DNA from 2 places in the Leuconostoc fallax genome. Region 1 is predicted to be linked to the other one. Evidence: riboswitches for the same ligand, from Rfam matches in the RefSeq annotation. Region 1 holds a riboswitch; the other holds the start of a gene.

The links. A riboswitch is a leader RNA that binds a small molecule or an ion and turns the genes downstream of it on or off. The one in region 1 is predicted to bind FMN.
Region 2: another riboswitch for FMN. It lies ahead of C5L23_RS06210 (ECF transporter S component); the one in region 1 lies ahead of ribD (bifunctional diaminohydroxyphosphoribosylaminopyrimidine deaminase/5-amino-6-(5-phosphoribosylamino)uracil reductase RibD).

What each region holds. Positions count from the first base shown of each region.
Region 1 is NZ_PUFI01000015.1:8,403-20,579, forward strand. Features, by position in the region: gene C5L23_RS06640 (GAF domain-containing protein) at 62-517, opposite strand; gene C5L23_RS06645 (pyrophosphohydrolase domain-containing protein) at 548-1,060, opposite strand; gene ribH (6,7-dimethyl-8-ribityllumazine synthase) at 1,139-1,606, opposite strand; gene ribA (GTP cyclohydrolase II) at 1,631-2,827, opposite strand; gene C5L23_RS06660 (riboflavin synthase) at 2,827-3,420, opposite strand; gene ribD (bifunctional diaminohydroxyphosphoribosylaminopyrimidine deaminase/5-amino-6-(5-phosphoribosylamino)uracil reductase RibD) at 3,420-4,460, opposite strand; FMN riboswitch at 4,584-4,726, opposite strand; gene C5L23_RS06670 (iron-containing alcohol dehydrogenase) at 4,837-6,000, opposite strand; gene C5L23_RS06675 (helix-turn-helix transcriptional regulator) at 6,135-6,350, opposite strand; gene C5L23_RS06680 (PadR family transcriptional regulator) at 6,474-7,028, opposite strand; gene C5L23_RS06685 (DHA2 family efflux MFS transporter permease subunit) at 7,098-8,633, opposite strand; gene C5L23_RS06690 (glycoside hydrolase family 70 protein) at 8,900-12,177, opposite strand, start outside.
Region 2 is NZ_PUFI01000014.1:399,842-405,836, forward strand. Features, by position in the region: gene C5L23_RS06195 (segregation and condensation protein A) at 1-680, shown strand, start outside; gene scpB (SMC-Scp complex subunit ScpB) at 673-1,281, shown strand; gene C5L23_RS06205 (pseudouridine synthase) at 1,274-2,032, shown strand; FMN riboswitch at 2,079-2,221, shown strand; gene C5L23_RS06210 (ECF transporter S component) at 2,283-2,870, shown strand; gene C5L23_RS06215 (LysM peptidoglycan-binding domain-containing protein) at 2,948-3,553, shown strand; gene cmk ((d)CMP kinase) at 3,572-4,243, shown strand; gene rpsA (30S ribosomal protein S1) at 4,343-5,530, shown strand; gene der (ribosome biogenesis GTPase Der) at 5,601-5,995, shown strand, end outside.

The sequences.
Region 1 (12,177 bases):
ACACACCTAGATCCCCAACTGAAATATTATATTCGTACATCAGATGACTATTTCATCCAACTTAAATATGTCGGCTTAAAACGTCGGCTAATTCTTCCACTTCTTCTTTTTCAACTGCTCCAAATCGATTTAAAATAGGTGAGTCAATATCAATTACACCATAAGGTTCACCATTCCGATATATTGGAACCACTAACTCTGAATTGCTATCAGCATCACAGGCAATATGCCCAGCAAATGCATGCACATCAGGCACTACAAGACTCTTGCGCTGTGAAAACGCACTACCAACAACGCCTGATTCAGGTTGAATATGCATACATGCTACTTTACCTTGAAAAGGTCCTAAATCTAACGTTTTAGTGTCTGCATTATAGATATAAAAGCCAGCCCAATTAACATCCCCATAATTATGGAAAATTAATGCAGCTGCATTGGATAAATTTGATACTGAATTGGTTTCATTTTCCAACAGTGCATTTAATTGTTGCCCAATCAATGTATTCAATTGCTTCATAAGATACCTCGCTTATTATATAATGTCCACTCACAACTGCGAATATTTAACCTGTTGTTCAATATCAGCTGAAATTTTAGGTTCTGGCTTATATTTTGCCTCCCATTCTTGTGGTTTGAGCACTTTGTTGGTGATTGGGTCGCGATGTGGCTGACCATCAGGAAATAACTTATGCATATTAGCCGAATGGATTGCTGATAACGTATGCGTTGGCTCAACGTCCATTAATACATAACTACCAAAAGCTAAATAAATGATATCTCCCAATGAATCAACCTGTTGCACAATAGGTAAGTTAGTATTATCTGCTTTATTCAATAACTTTTGTTTAGCAGAATTGAGACGCTCTGTCATCTCAGTAAAAACTTGATTTATTGATTGTTCTGTTTGACAATGACTAACGGCTAATTCTGTTAGTTCTTCTAAAATAAAACCAACACGATTCATTAATTCTTCCTGATTTAAAGCCGTTGGTTGCTCGGGTTGCCGGTCATCAAAAACTTGGTGAAAAGCTTCTGCTTGTTGATAAAGATGTTCTGTCATAAATTCCAACTCCTCATCGATAATATTCATTACATCATTCATATTATTCTAGCTTAAGATGATATTTCATACAATATTTTACACTGTGATTTGCTCATCAACATCAATCAATTCCAAGAGAGATAGTGCGACCTCTGCTCCCTTATTACCTGCCTTTGCGCCAGATCGGTGTTGTGCTTGTACCAATGTGTCAGTCGTTAACACACCGAAAACCACGGGCTGCATCGTATTGAGCCCAACTTGTAAGATGCCATTTGCTGCACCATTAATCACTAAATCATAATGATCCGTATCACCTTTAATCACTGCCCCCAGTGTGATAATCCCATCATACTTTTGCATTTGTGCTACTTTGTTAGCCATCATAGGTAATTCAAAAGCACCTGGTACCCAGATAACATCAATATTTTCTTGTTGTAAACCGTGCATGGTAAGAGCTTCTGTTGCCCCTTGAATTAATTGTTCCACAATTAAAGTATTAAATCGACTTGCAATGATTGCAATATGTCTGTTTTCATGTTGTGTTAGGTTACCTTTATAAATCATCTGATTACTCTACTTTCTTTATTATTACAGCATGTGTTTGAACTTATTTTTCTTAGTCGCCATGTATTGTTGGTTTGTATCATTGATTCCTGTGATAAGTGGCACACACTCAACGACTTCAATACCATATGCTATCAAGGCTTTCATTTTTTGTGGATTATTGGTTAATAAACGTATTTTGCTCATCCCCGCTGCCTTTAATATTTCTGCTGCTTGGCGATAATCACGTGCATCTGGTTGATGGCCTAAAGCAACATTAGCATCATAGGTATCATATTGATTTTCTTGCAAAACATATGCTTTTAACTTTTCATGCAAACCAATCCCACGACCTTCTTGACGTAGATAAACAACAGCGCCACCCTCTTGATTGATTATCTCCAATGCTTTGTGTAATTGTGGGCCGCATTCGCAACGTAATGAACCAAATATTTCACCGGTCAGACATTCAGAATGAACACGGACTAATGGTATCCCAGTGCTCAATTGACGGCTTTGCATCAGTAAATGTGGCTTACCATCTTTTCCTCGGTATTCCGTTAAATTAAAATCCCCATAAGTACTTGGTAAATGTACAGTTGTCTCCTGTTTAACTGTATATTGTGATGCGACCTGGCGATAAATTATTAAATCCTGAATTGACAACTGTGTTAAATGCTGTGTTTGTGCTAAATCAGATAATGCTTGTTCTCTCGCCATTGTGCCATCTTGAGCTAAAATTTCGATAATATAGGCAATTGGCGGTACACCGGCAATTTTAGCTAATTCTACAGCCCCTTCTGTATGTCCTTGGCGTTTTAGAACACCACCGTCTTCGGCCACTAATGGAAAAATGTGTCCAGGTGTTTCAAAATCAGCAGCTGTCGTACTTAAATTAGCTAATTGTTTAATTGTATGTGCTCGCTCATATGCAGAAACCCCAGTTGTACTACTCATGTGATCCACACTAACTGTAAACTTTGTACCAAATTTTTCTGAATTGTGTGACGTCATTTGTGCTAAGGCTAATTGTTCAGCGCGTGCTCTGGTCATTGGAACAGCTAACACGCCACGCGCAATACTTAAAGCTCGATTAATCGCTTCCGGTGTTACAAAAGAAGCTAAACCAACCAAATCACCTTCATGTTCACGATCCTGATCATCAGTCAGAATAATGAGTTCCCCCTGCTTTAATGCATTAACTGCTATCTTTACTTTTTCAATACTCTCTTCTGTCGTCATCATGCATCCCCTTTTGTTAGATATTTAGCTAAAATATCGGTTTCAATATTCACTAGGTCATTAATTTCTAACGTTCCTAAATGCGTATGAGTCACCGTATGCGGAATAAGCCCTATTTGGAAAGTGTCCTTTGATGTGTTAATGACGGTTAAACTCACACCAGAAATAGCAATCGAACCTTTAGGCACTATCTGCGACATTAAAGTCGTGTCCGCCACAAGAAAAGTAAAGTAGACTGTTTCTTCTAATCTTTTCTTTTGTATAACCCGTGCTGTTGTGTCGACATGCCCCAAGACAAAATGGCCATCAAAACGTTCTGTTGCTAAGATTGATTTTTCAAGATTAACACTTTCGCCAATCTGGTAGTGGTTAACAATTGTCGCTTTAAAAGTGGGTATCATAATGTTAAAGAATGCATGGTGTGGCTCAAATGAAGTAATGGTCAAGCAAATGCCGTCTACCATGACACTTGCACCGACCTGACTATCACTAAAATAATCCTGATTAGTAGTAATGCCTATTCGTAAAGTATGATCATGACGATGTTCGATATGATCAATTTGTCCAATTTGTTGTGTAATCCCAGTAAACATCATGACACCCCTTTTTCTAAGTGATTAAAATAACGTAACTTAACCGCATTACCAATAGTTAGCATCTCATCTGGATTTTGTTGCAATGTCACGCTTGCTAAGCCGCTGTCCAATAATAATTTATCGGTTCGATATATCAAATATTCGTTCCATAAATCTTGTGCAATAAAAGATTGAATCAAGCTGGGGCCGCCTTCAACCATTATTGATTGAATCTGCTGTTGTTGCGCGAGGTCATTAAGCACACCAATTAAGCCATTATGGCTTTCTTTAACGTACGCATGCTTTTCGGCAAATGCGTGATTTTCAGTATAAATCAACCAACGATTTGAAAAATCAAACTTAATGTTTTGTAATCTACCACGCCTATCTAACACAATGCGTAATGGTTGGGGATGATGTAATGCTAGATATCGCACGGTTAAACTCGGCCAATCAGTGAGAAAAGTCTGGCTACCAATTAGAATGGCGCTTTTACTTGCGCGCTCTTGATGCACATCAATATCAGCTTTGTGGTTCGTTAATTTGATACGTGTCTTAGCATTGTCCGACACAATACCATTCTTAGACGTCGCTAATTTAAGTTGTACATAGGGCAGCCGATGCTCAAAGTAATAGTGAAATTCAGGATTAAGTCGACGACTATGTTCTGTGTTGAGTACATCAACTTGAATACCTGCCTGTTTCAAAATGGCTACCCCATGACCATTTGTCGATGGGTTTGGGTCAATACTGCCAATCACAACACGCCTCAATCCCCACTTCGCCATTGATTGTGCACAAGAACCAACTTTTCCGTGTGTCGAACAAGGTTCTAATGTCACATACATGGTTGCATCAATAACCTGTGCAGGATCTTTCAGCTGATGAAAGGTATTCATTTCTGCATGTTCTTGGCCAAATTGATGATGATAACCTGTCGCCAAAACAACATTATCTTTCACAATAACCGCACCTACTCTGGGATTTTCAAAAGTTAAATCTTTATTGGCTTGAGCTGCTGTTTTTCCAGCCAAAGCCATGAGTGTTAAATCATTCATCTGTTTTCCTCCTTTTTTGGAGCAAAAAACCCGATGTGTTAATCACATCGGGTTTCATTATCAGATTAATTTAAAAAACTAGTCAAAAAAGCCACTAAACGCGACACTAAAAACTAGATAATTTTAAATCTTCTCCCATCCAGACTTTAACTGTCGGTCACAGAATTTCACTGTGTCAACTACATATTCAATATGTAGGTCACGGACTAAGGTAGCATTGTACCATTACCGTCGGTCGGGAATTACACCCTGCCCCGAAGATTAATTATTTAACACTTAAAAATTTAGCATTTAAAAAAATATTTGTCAAATCAATAATCATGTCAAAATAACAAGCAGTCATTCAATTATGCTTCTATCACTGCTTATCTAATGATTATATTGAAGCTTCATAAAGAGCCACAACATCAGCAACAGCCATTGGGACAAAACCATGATCCAAATGGCCCACACTCACTGCGCTTGTAGCCATTGCTTCAAAGTGTTCATTATTCTCAATGCCAACACCTGTCAATGTCATCGGTACCTCTAAACTAGAAATCCATTCTGCGGTAGTATCAATGGCTGCCTGAGCTATCGTGGCATTATCGCCATCAAGTTGCCAGACATGACGACCAAAATTAGCAAACAATGACTGAGTATCCGCATTTAATGCAAAACGCATCCAATGTGGCGTCAAAATCCCCAAACCCACACCATGCGTAATATCATAGTAAGCGGATAGCTCGTGCTCAATCGGATGAACTGTCCATTCATTCGCATTACCTGTTCCTACAAGGCCATTTAATCCCAACGTTGATGCCCACATTAAATTAGCTCGTGCATCATAGTTATTGGGATCTTTCAAAGCAACTGGCGCCCATTTAATGACTGTCCGCATCAAACCTTCAATCATACCGGATTTCACGTCATTATTTTGGGCAGTATCAAAATACTGTTCGGCTAAATGGCTGAAAATATCAATAGCACCGGCAGCTGTTTGCCATTTTGAAACTGAATATGTTAAAGTCGGGTCTAAGAATGATACTGCGGGGGTATTAGGACCAAAAGTATCTAACTTTTGGTTGGTATCAGGATTTGAAATAACCGAACCTGCATTCATTTCAGTTCCCGTCGCTGAGAGTGTCAAAATATCAACCACTGGTACCTGTGGCATTTCAAATCGCTTGCTTGAATCTAATACTAAGTCCCACGGATCTGATGCATAAAATTTTGATGAGGCAATGAGTTTTACAGCGTCAATAACAGAGCCACCGCCAACGGCCAAAATAACATCAATATCATTGTCTTTAGCAAGCTGTTGACCATCTCGTACTGACTCAATTTTGGGATTTGGTTCAATACCAGACAATTCAACAACATTTAAGCCGTCTAATGCTTTAATAACACGGTCATATAAGCCTGACTTTTTAATTGATCCGCCCCCATACGCAAGCAAAATATTCTGTCCGAATTGCGACACGGCATCACGAAGTTCACTATCTATCCGATTCGCGCCGAAACGGATGTCTGTTGCATTTTTAAATGTAAAATTTTCCATATTAAATATTTATTTAACCTTTTCTAAATGATAACCAGTATCTTGTTATTTAAAAATTCTGGTACTTATATTTTAACAGTAAATAAGACGCTGAACCATTTGTAAACAAGGTTTTATGTAAAGACATCAGGATCTTACTGTGATGATTCTGCTGATGATGCATCTACTTCCCAAAACAATGTATTCAGATCGGTTTCTAGTGCATATGCTAGTTTCAGGCACAATGCCAATGAAGGATTATATTTATCATTTTCAATTAAATTAATGGTCTGCCTAGCAACACCAATACGTTGTGATAATTCGTATTGCGACAATTTTTTCTTTTGACGATATTGTTTGATTCGATTCATAAACAACTCCAATGACATCTATAAATTACTTTTATCATATCATTATTACGCCTGTATTCATTTTTAAAGCTAATAAAAAATTACCTTTACTATGTCAAAGCAAAGGTAATTTTTGATATATCATTATTCGTATTCTTCTAACGCTTTACGTAATATTTGCAACGTAGCTGAGTAATGAGCTATGCCATAATCAACGGTTATTTTTTTGGTATCTGACATTCCTTGCTTACGCCACCCATCCAACTGAGACTCTAATTTACTCAGCTTAGATTGCTTTCGTGCTATTTCTTCTTCGATAAATTGCTTTATCGTTTGAGCATCTAAGTAATCACTAAAATACATACGCATTAAAAAGTCCGATTTTAACACATCATCTGTAGTAGGTTTTATCAATGCCTCCAAAAAAACATTTTCCCCTTGCTTTGTTATCGCATACACATTTTTGTTGGGCTTATCATGTTGTGTTATTTGTTGTTTTGTTACTAAGCCATCGTGCTCTAACTTTTTTAAAGTTGGATAAATCATACCAAAAGTACCATCAAAGAAGTGGTTTAAACGTTCTTGTAAAATATCATTAATTTCATAGCCAGTATGCGAGCTATCCTTTAGAATACCTAAGATAATCTCTTTACCTTTCATTGTCATCAATACACCTTCCATTTTTAAGTCACTAGCCATTATACACTACTATTAATGGACCCATACCCCGCTAGATATGGGAATGTAACTTTAAACAATGAAACAATATTATAAGTACTTATTTTTTAAAAATAAACTGATCAACACACCTAACAACAAAAATGGAATGGATAATAAGTACAATTTTTCAAAGGCTTTTGTTAATTGGTTCTTAGCATATTGCTCCGTCTCCAAAATATACGTTGATAATGTTTTAGGTAAATGTGATGTATCCGTGGGTAGAAAAACAGTTTGAGTCATTTTCATATTAATCGTTTTTAATATATTATCTTGATTTTTTTCTGATATATTTAATGATTTAATGCTTTGTTGAGCATATGAGATAGAATGCTCTCGAGCAGTATTCAAATTGCTATATAATCCTGTAATAAAAATAGCCACAGCCAACATTGCACCAACTTGACGCAAAACACTGGTAACACTTTGCGATGCCGTTAACAATCTACCTGTAAAGTGACCTGCTGAAATAATTAAAATAGAGCCTGTAATCATACCATAACCCATTCCCACTGCAATACCGGCTACTATCGTATCATTTTGATGACGTAATGCCCCATTTGACAACCAAAAATAGCCCAAAACCATTATTAAAAATCCAGCAGCTAGCAACCATTTAGAACTTATATTCTGTCTCATAAAACCAGATATTGGTGAAAATATAAAAATAGAAATAGATATCGGTGCAATCAAAAGAGAAGCATGTAGTGAATCAAAGTTTTCAATATTTGTAAAATAACTAGGCAAAATAACAGTTGTTGCAACCAAAAATAAATTACTCAAAATAATAATAACTGCAGAAAGACTAAATGAAGGATTAGCAAAAAGTTGTAATGGTATCATAGGATTTTTACTTGTTTTTTCTGTTATCAAAAACAGAATAAAACCACCCAAACTAATTATAAAGCACAACACTGTTGGCCAAGATAACCAGCCCCAATTTCTCCCTTGTATCATACCTAAAGAAAGACTAAACAAAAATACTAAACTCAGCACCGCACCCAAACCATCCATCGACTGTTTGGCATTCGTTTCTTTATCAAAAGTTAACTTAGCGATACCTAAAATAATAATCACAATTGTTATTGGTACATTAATCAAAAAAATCCAGCGCCAGCCCAAAAATTGTGTCACGATACCACCAATCGTTGGCCCCAAAGCTGCAGCTAGTCCCTGTGTGATACCCAAAATAGCTATCATTTTCGTTCTGCTACTTACATCTACTAAATTAATGCCCAATGTCATAGACAGAGGGAACACAAATGCCGCACCTATACTTTGAATGGCACGACCAATTAATAATATATGTAACCCACTAGCGCACGCTGATGTGAGAGACCCAATTGCAAACAAAGATACGCCGATTAAAAACCATTTGTGAATACCATATAATTCAGCAAATCTCGTTAAAGGTATCGTCAATGAAGCAAATAAAATAAGATATATGTTCAAAGCCCAGGATAGTGAATCTAACCCCGATTTTAAATGAATACTTATATTCGGTAAACTAACATTCATAATTGTTGTATCCAACATACAAATGAATATACCCAAAATAAATATTATCGGTAATGTCAATTTTTTCATTTCTTCCCCTTTTAATATAAACATCATTAATATTAATAATGTTTATATTAATTGATGGAATATATTTTGTCAACTCAAATTCTAGTGTATATATTTCTTAAATAATACGATAACAATTTAAAAAGGCTTTCCAAATTATTAATTTGAGTAGCCTTTTACAGTAAACAAAAAATCTTGAGTTGGCCCAGTGCGCATCATCACACCATGTCAATCTCAAGATTTTTATGAATCCACTAAATTATGACTTATTCAGGATCCTTTATTCATTAAATTCGTACAGCATTTCCTTTATCATCAAATGAATAATTCGTGCCATGACTACCATCTAAGTTAGATTGTTTTGTTTGAATACCCGTTACTTCATCAAAATGTTGCAAATAACCATCAATTGAAATAAATCCTTTCACACTTTGATAATTCTTATCAGCATAGTACCAGTTATCTTGGTAGTAGTAATAATCATTTTTTACAGCTGCACCTTCAGTACCATTAAAATAATAAGATAGCTGAGTATTTGGATCAGTGACAATACCATCTTTAACTTGTTCACCATTCGCATCAAAATACTTTAATTGATTATTTTGCGTGATAAAGCCTTTAACCGCTTTTCCATTATCATCAAGATATAACCATTGACCATTAGACTTTCTCTGATATTGGTTACGTAGCATCACACCATCATTACCGAAAGTATAAACTTCACCATCAATCGTTTGTACACCAGTTACAATATGCCCATCAGTAGGATCAGTGTACAATGTCTGTCCATCAATATTGAGGAAGTTGCCTTTACTCTGATGACCATCTTGATAAAAATACTTATTCATGCCATCAATCGTTCTCATACCAGTTACGGCAACACCATTAGCGTCAAAATAGAACCATTGGCCGTCCTCATTTTGCATATAGCGCTGTGTTACAAGATTACCATTACCTGATTGTAGATAATAAGCACGTCCTTTATCATCACTAATCATTTCGCCTTTAACTTGTACGCCATTTTGATCGAAATATTGCTTATGCCCATCAATGGTAGCAAAACCGTCATCTAGCATATTACCAGCATCATCAAAATAGTAGGCAATGCCATCTTGATCAACAATATATTGACTAAATACTTGTTGCCCATTCTTACCAAAATAAATCGTTGATCCATCTTCTTTTTGTAAGAAACTCTGAACCAATTCAATACCGTTTGGTAAAAAGAAGTAATTATGATTCTTAATATTTTGTAAGCCTGTAACTAGGTGTCCAGTATTATCAAAGTAATAATAATTACCATTATCATCTTGTACAAAGGCATTTTGCGCTCTATAACCGCTTAATGTGTAATAGATAATGCCTTTATTGTCATGCGTAAATCCTGTTGATGATAGATCATCTGTTAATTGTTTAGGCAAAAAGTTACCACTACTATCATTAGATGTTACCTTGTAATATGCATTAGAACCACTATCTTTCAAGACGTAGCCTTCACCCTTACCTTGAATATTAGAACCATTAAAGTATTTAGCTGACCATTCTTTGATTTTAACAGTTGGATCAATTGGTACGCCTGTTGAAATCTGTGCTGTTTTAAATAATGATGGATAAAGTGTTCGTAGTTGATCTAAGAAAGCACCACCATAACGGGCTTGATACTCACCACCACCACGGCTTTGGACAACATATAGGGCATTATCTATATCTGAGTTCGCATCATCATCCCCGAAGGAATTTGTCCGCGTTACTGTCGCTAATTCTTGTTCAGGCAAATTATAAATTTGATCTGGAACCCAATCAGCAATAGCTTGAATGCCACTTGTATGCAACGCTTTAATAGCATCACGTAATTGCTCATCAGTACCATACTTAGTTGGCGTTTTATAACCTACATCATAACGGTCAGTAAACGCATAGCCATTTTGAATGATTGAATCTAAGAAACTCGTATCCGTGCTTGAACGGTATTGTGGTGCTAATTGGAAACTTGTGATACCCCACTGTTTAAACAAGTCACCATTCTGTGCAATCACAGCGTTTGTAAACTCATTTTCCTGTGTGGCAAATGCTTGGAAATTAGAAAATCCTTCGTAAATCACTTGTGAGTCCAAGCCGGCATTGGAATGGAATACTTTACCATCAGTGCTTGCTGTTTGATCTGATGCTGTACGAGCATCTTGATTGGCATCAGCTCCTAAAGGCACCCATACAGATAAGAATCCTGAAACTTGCGGATTCTGTACACCGTAAACATCTCGGGATCCAAAAATCAAATCACCGTTGCCATCGGTATAACGTATTGGTGCACCATTATCGGTATCATAGTAATTCAAGCCAGATTCAGTGGTAGAAAGCAAGGCGCGATACGCTTGATTCTTATGCGCTGCACCCATATGCAAAATCACATTTTCACCAGTATTAAGTTTCACATCTTTATTATTGCTAACAATTGTACCGATACCCTCATTGCGTGTCTCTGAAGTACCATTATCAGCGCTAGTCATTGCGCCTTTGCCGTAGCGAACACTTGTTAGAATATCATGCTGATCAACCGACATTGACTGACCACCTGCAACATATTTAACGCGCGCTTTAAGTAACGTATTAATCGCATCAAAATATGGCGACTTTGTTGCCATGTACTGACCATCATCGGTATATAAATCACCATAATAAACACGTGGTACAGTATCTTTATTCGTTAATAACATAGCATAGGCACTAGCCATGTTATATTGTGTATACTTTTTATCAGCTAGTTTTTGATCTTCATTATAAATCTTGAAAGCTGCAGCGAGTTGCTCTTCAGTTGGTGCTAAGCTATTTTTAACATCAGGATACAAATCAGAAACGATTTGCGCAATAACTGTCTGCACCTCACTATCATGTGCTCGTACAAAACTATAATTTGGTATCGCCTCATTTTCAGTATGATCATCCTTACGATTAACCATATAATAATCAACAAAGCGTTGCATCGTGCCACGAATATCAGATGACTTTGTTAGCGACCAAATCAGTTGTGTATGCAAATAATCATCCATTGTTAACTGATTGTTTCCCTTATCGGAAACATACAATGGGTCATTGTGACTCCAGTCTTCTAAAATAGAAAGATGTTGATTAGCTGTTGCATCATTTTTATCTACGCCATAAGCTAACTTAAAATAGTCAGCAGCAATTTGGAGTAAATCAGCATCAACATTATCCACTGCATCTACTCGGATACCGTCAAAATTAGCTGTATCGTCATTGGCTGTTATTGAGCCAAAGTTCATTAAGTAGTGTAACCAATTCAATTGTTCTGCTTGAACAACAGGATTAGAATTATCAACATCGTTAGCTAACAATAGCTCGAAGCCACCTTTAGAATTATCTAAATTATAGGCTTGTGTGCCTGTCTGATTTGTTGGTGTACGATTAAGCAATCTAAAATTAGAATTAGCATCTGGTGTTAATGGGCTATTCACATATGTCAATGCACCATTTTGCAAATGGTCATTCTTAGGATCTTCACTGCTTTGATTCCATTGTGGTTGCGTCACAACAAAAGCTGAGATTG
Region 2 (5,995 bases), on a different contig from region 1:
TGGATATTTTAGATCTACCTATTGCAGAAATTACCACCCAATATCTTGCATTTATTAAGCAACAAGAAGCAATGGCATTAGACGTGGCAAGTGAGTATTTGGTCATGGCGGCAACATTACTTCGCATTAAATCAGCAGATTTGTTACCACCAGAAATTGAAGATACCACCGTAGATATCATCGATGAAGAATCAATAGACACAAAAGAAGCATTAATGTTGCAATTATTGACTTACCAACAGTTTCAAATTGCTGCAAAAACGCTAGAATATCGCGAACATGCAGAGAAGCAATCCTTCACTCGTGAGCCAGCATTAGTGCCTAGTGATCTATCACCCAATACAGCATTATCTCCAGGATTAACACTGGTTGACTTGCAGCTTGCTTTTTCACAAATTTTATTGCGTAAACAACGAGAAGATCCTATTAGTCGTAGTATTGTGCGTGAACGTTACTCACTTAATGATGCAATGACTTCGGTGACAACAAAGATGAGTCAATTAAGTTCTGGAGAGCGGCTATCATTTAAATCTTTTTTTGTTGATTTGAGTGATCGTGAGATTTTGGTGATGAATTTTTTTGCGTTGCTAGAATTAGTCAAAGAATCACGCTTAATACTGCACCAAGAAATGCCTACAGCAGAAATTTTTATAGAAATTGGAAGTTTTAACGATGAGTAACCAAAGCCAAATCGAAGCCTTGCTATTTGTTGCAGGAGATGAGGGCATCAGTTTTAGTGCAATTAGTAATATTACAGGCTTTACACATCCAGCGATTCAAGGCATTATTGATCATTTAAATGCCAAGTATAGTCAAGATAATAATTGTGCACTTGAATTACATCAAGATGAGGATAGGCTTTATCTGGTAACGAAGCCCGAATTAGGGGGGATTTTAAAAAAATATTTCGAATTACCCGCTAATAATAAATTATCCAAATCTTCTTTAGAGGTTTTAGTTATTATTGCCTATAAACAGCCAATCACTCGAATTGAAATTGAAAATATACGCGGTGTTAAATCGACAAATATTTTACAAAAGCTTTTGACTAAAGAAATGATTCAGGTGGTTGGCCGCAAGGATGAAATTGGTCGACCGATTATGTATGGGACAACATCTGGATTTCTTGATTATTTTGGCTTGAAATCTTTGGATGAATTACCACCTTTAGTAGATTTTGATGCGATTGAGGTGGAATCAGGGGATGCCCCACAACAAATGCTTTTTGATCAAGAAAGTACATTTACCAAACCAAAAAATGAGGAACTTAATCATGTCTGAAATACAAAATGAAGAACGCTTGCAAAAGGTTATTGCGCAAGCAGGTCTTGCTTCACGACGCGGGGCGGAAGCTTTAATCGTTGAGGGCCGTGTGAGTGTTAATGGCCAACAGGTTAAAGAACTAGGAACAAAAGTACGTCGTAGTGATACGGTTGCCGTTGACGGTGTGCCCATCGAGGGGCGTGAACGACTCGTTTATTATTTATTAAATAAGCCACGTGGTGTTGTGACGACGACGCAAGATGAAAAAGGTAGAGCCACTGTTTTAGATATTTTAGATGATGTTAGCCAACGTGTTTATCCAGTAGGGCGTCTAGACTATGACACAACGGGTGCTTTGCTATTGACCAATGACGGCACGATAGCTAATGAACTGATGCACCCAAAATCAAAGGTTGACAAGGTTTATATTGCTAAAGTTAAGGGGATGGCGACTGAGAATGATTTATTACCTTTGAAAAAAGGTGTGATGATTGAGGGGCATAAGACGCAACCAGCACGTGTTAGTGTCGAAAGTGTTGATAAAACTAAGAAAACTAGCATGGTGAAGCTCATTATCCACGAAGGTAAAAATCATCAAGTTAAGAATATGTTAGCTAAGGTCGGCTTCCCAGTTGAAAAACTGAAAAGAGAACAATATGCCTTTTTAGATTTGGTTGGATTACAGCCGGGAGAATATCGTAAGTTAACAAATGCTGAGGTGAGTCGTCTAAAGGCAAAGGATTATAAAAACTATCGTCGTAAGCACTAACCGTTGTTTTTGTTCTGTTCATGTGGTAGTATCATATTAAATTGAATATTTACTTCAGGGTCGGGTGTGATTCCCAACCGGCGGTAATGCATGTTTTCCAATATGACAAGCTCCGCGACTCACAGTGATGTGACCGATTTGGTGAGATTCCAAGGCCGACAGTTAAAGTCTGGTATAAAGAAGTTAAAAATGAAAGTAACTGCTTATTTGTTGTGCCCTGATAAATAGGCAGTTTTTTGAGGATAAAAATATGTCAATTTCACGCACACGGACACAGCGGATTACGTTTATCGCCATCATGAGTACCATATCTTTTTTGCTTATGATATTTCCGCAAATTCCATTAATTCCAGGCGCAGATTTTTTGAAGTTAGATTTTTCAATTATACCTGTTCTGTTAGCTGTATATTGGTTTGATTTTTCAGCAGGATTATTGGTTATTTTATTACGAACAATTTTAAAATTATTATTAAATAACGAAGGCGTCAATACATATTTGGGACTGCCTGTTAATGTGTTAGGTGTTTTGACATTTATCACACTTTTATATCTTATTTTGCCACGGGTAACAGTCAAGTTAAATTATATTCGTGCTATACTTGGCGTCTTGGTTGCAACAGGTGGTTTGGCGATAAGTATGATTATTGTTAATTGGTTTGTGGTCATTCCGCTATATGCACAGTTTGCTCATTTTGATATTCAACAGATATTTGGTGTGGGACACTATTTGATTGCCATTGTTATGCCATTTAATCTGATACAAGGTATTATATGGGGTATTGTTTCGATGACGATTTTATCGAGTACTATGAAAGTTAAGCATATAATTAATAGATGACCAAGACTTTAACACACTAATCGTTCGCCTTATGGTAAACTTTTATGTGAAGTAATTTTATGTGGAGGTCGTTTCAAATGAACGATTATAACCCTAACGACTTGAGTCGAACATCTCGGCGTCAACATCAAAAAGTTGAACCTCATTTTTCAAGAAAAAAAGATCAAGGGTCAGATCAGAATAATAAAAAAATATATGTCCTATTGGTTGCACTATTTTTAGTGGTAATTTCGTTTGTGCCCGTTTACGGTATGATAAAGAACAATCATAGATCAGATGCAACGCCAGCCAGTGTTAAGTCGTCAAGCTCATCAAGTAAGGCTTCATCTTCAACCAGTAGCAAAGCAGACATATCAAAGAGTACTAGTGAAGAGACGAGTACATCAAGTGCGCAAAGCGATGATACTATGGCTTCATCTTCAACCGTGTCAGAAAGCACTGATACCACTACTTCGTCATCCACTGTAGAGTCAGAATCTAGTGCGCAAAGCGACACAACGGCTCAGACAAGTAGTTCAGCAACTAGTAGCGAAGCAAGTCAATCAACAGCAACGGTAGGATCGGGGCAGGGCGCATATCGTGTTGCCACAAATGCAGGTATTTCGGTTTCTGAATTACAACGTCTTAATCCCGGAGTTGATGTGACTAATTTAGCTCCAGGGCAATCATTACGCGTTAAATAAGAGGAGACCCATATTATTATGAATTGGCAAATTGCTATTGATGGGCCAGCTTCAGCTGGAAAATCAACGATTGCAAAAATTTTGGCATCTAATTTAGGTTATATCTATGTAGATACTGGTGCTATGTATCGGACGGTAACATTGGCTGTTAAACGTGCACATATTGATTATAATGATGAATCAAAAGTTATTGAATTACTTGATAAAATTAATATTGATTTTGAACCTGATGTATCTGGACAGCGCGTTTTCTTAAATCATGATGATGTGACAGAAGAGATTCGCTCCAATGAAATTACGAACAACGTGTCACAGGTTGCAGCTTATGCTGATGTTCGTACTGATTTGGTGGAAAGGCAACGCCAATTAGCGCAGGAAGCTAATATTATTATGGACGGCCGTGATATTGGGACGACGGTTTTACCACTTGCTCAAGTCAAGATATTTTTAGTTGCTAGTGTCGATGAACGGGCGCAGCGCCGCTATAAAGAAAATATGGCTAAAGGAATGACAGCCAATTTGGAAACGTTAAAAGCAGACATTGCATTACGTGACTATAAAGACTCGCACCGTGCAATCAGTCCTCTAATTCAAGCTGATGATGCAATATTAGTAGACACAACAGGACACAGCATTGAAGAAGTCGTGACAGAGATTACGGCTATAATTAACGATAGACAAAAGAAATAAAGTATTATCGTCGCGCAAGCGGCTTTTTTACTATGCAAATAGAGTTTAATTTGTTATAGTATACCTATAAGTGTAAATTGCAGGAGGACGATTGACGTCATGAGTGAAACAAACAACGAGCTATTAGCAGCTCTTGAAAGTGCAGATCAAATAAAGGTAGGAGATGTTGTTACAGGCGAAGTTGTTGCCATTGATAATGACAACCAAGCTGTTATTGGTTTGCATACCGGTGAAGAAGGAGTTGTGCCAGCACGTGAGTACTCTGACGATCGTAACATCAATCTGGCCGACGAATTAAAAGTTGGTGACACAGTTGAAGCTGTTGTTATTAACAACGTAACAAGCGATAAAGAAGGCGTTGCATACCTTCTTTCAAAGAAGCGCTTGGATGCACGTAAGGCATGGGAGAACTTAAACTTTGCCGAAGGTGATACAGTGGATGCAAAGGTTGTTAATGCTGTTCGTGGTGGTTTAGTTGTCACGGTTGAAGGTGTGCGTGGATTCGTACCAGCATCAATGGTTGCAGAACGTTTTGTTTCAGATTTGAACCAATTCAAGAATAAAGACATCAAGGCACAGGTTATTGAAATTGATCCAGCCAAGAGTCGTTTGATTCTTTCACGTAAGGCCGTTATTGCACAAGAACATGCTGAAAAGATTGCTGAAGTATTTGGTAAGCTTTCAGTAGGTGAAGTTGTTGAAGGAACAGTAGCACGTTTGGCTGACTTCGGTGCATTTATTGACCTTGGTGGTGTAGACGGTTTGGTTCACGTTTCTGAAATTTCATATGATCGTGTCAAGAACCCAGCTGATGTATTATCACGTGGTGAAAAGGTCAATGTTAAGATTTTGGCATTGGATGAAGAGAAGGGTCGTATTTCTCTATCAATCAAGGCTACTCAACCTGGACCTTGGGATAAAGTTGCTGAAGAAGCACCTGCTGGTACTGTACTTGAAGGTACTGTAAAGCGTGTTAAGGATTTCGGCGCATTCGTTGAAATTTTCCCAGGTATTGAAGGTCTTATCCACGTATCACAAATCTCACACAAGCGTGTTGAAAATCCAGCTGATGTTTTGAAGTCAGGTGATAAGGTTAAGGTACAAGTTTTGGATGTTAAGCCAGCCGAAGAACGTATCTCACTTTCAATGAAGGCATTGGAAGAGAAGCCAGCTCACGAAGAAGAAGACAACGATGGACGTGCATCACGTGCGGATATCGCAGCATATAATCAACAAGATGATGAATCAGGTGCAACACTTGGTGACATCTTTGGTGATAAATTGTAAAATTAAAAAGCTGGCTTGCCAGCTTTTTTTTATTGTAAATACTAAGTTAAATATATAAGGAGGTGTCTCTATGGCAGCACCCATTGTTGCAATTGTAGGTCGCCCGAATGTTGGTAAATCAACTATTTTTAATCGTATGGCCGGTGAACGTATCGCCATTGTGGAAGATTTACCTGGTGTAACGCGTGATCGCTTGTATGCAAGCGCGGACTGGTTAAACTATGATTTTAAAATTATTGATACCGGTGGTATAGAAATTGGTAATGAACCATTTTTGTCAGAAATTCGTGGACAAGTTGAAATTGCCTTAGAAGAAGCTGATGTCATCGTAATGGTAGCATCTGGTCGTGAAGGATTAACAGAAGCCGATGAAGTTGTCGCTAAGTTGCTTTATAAAACAGACAAACCTGTTGTTTTGGCAATCAATAAAGTTGATAATCCAGAAATGCGCGCTGATATTTATGA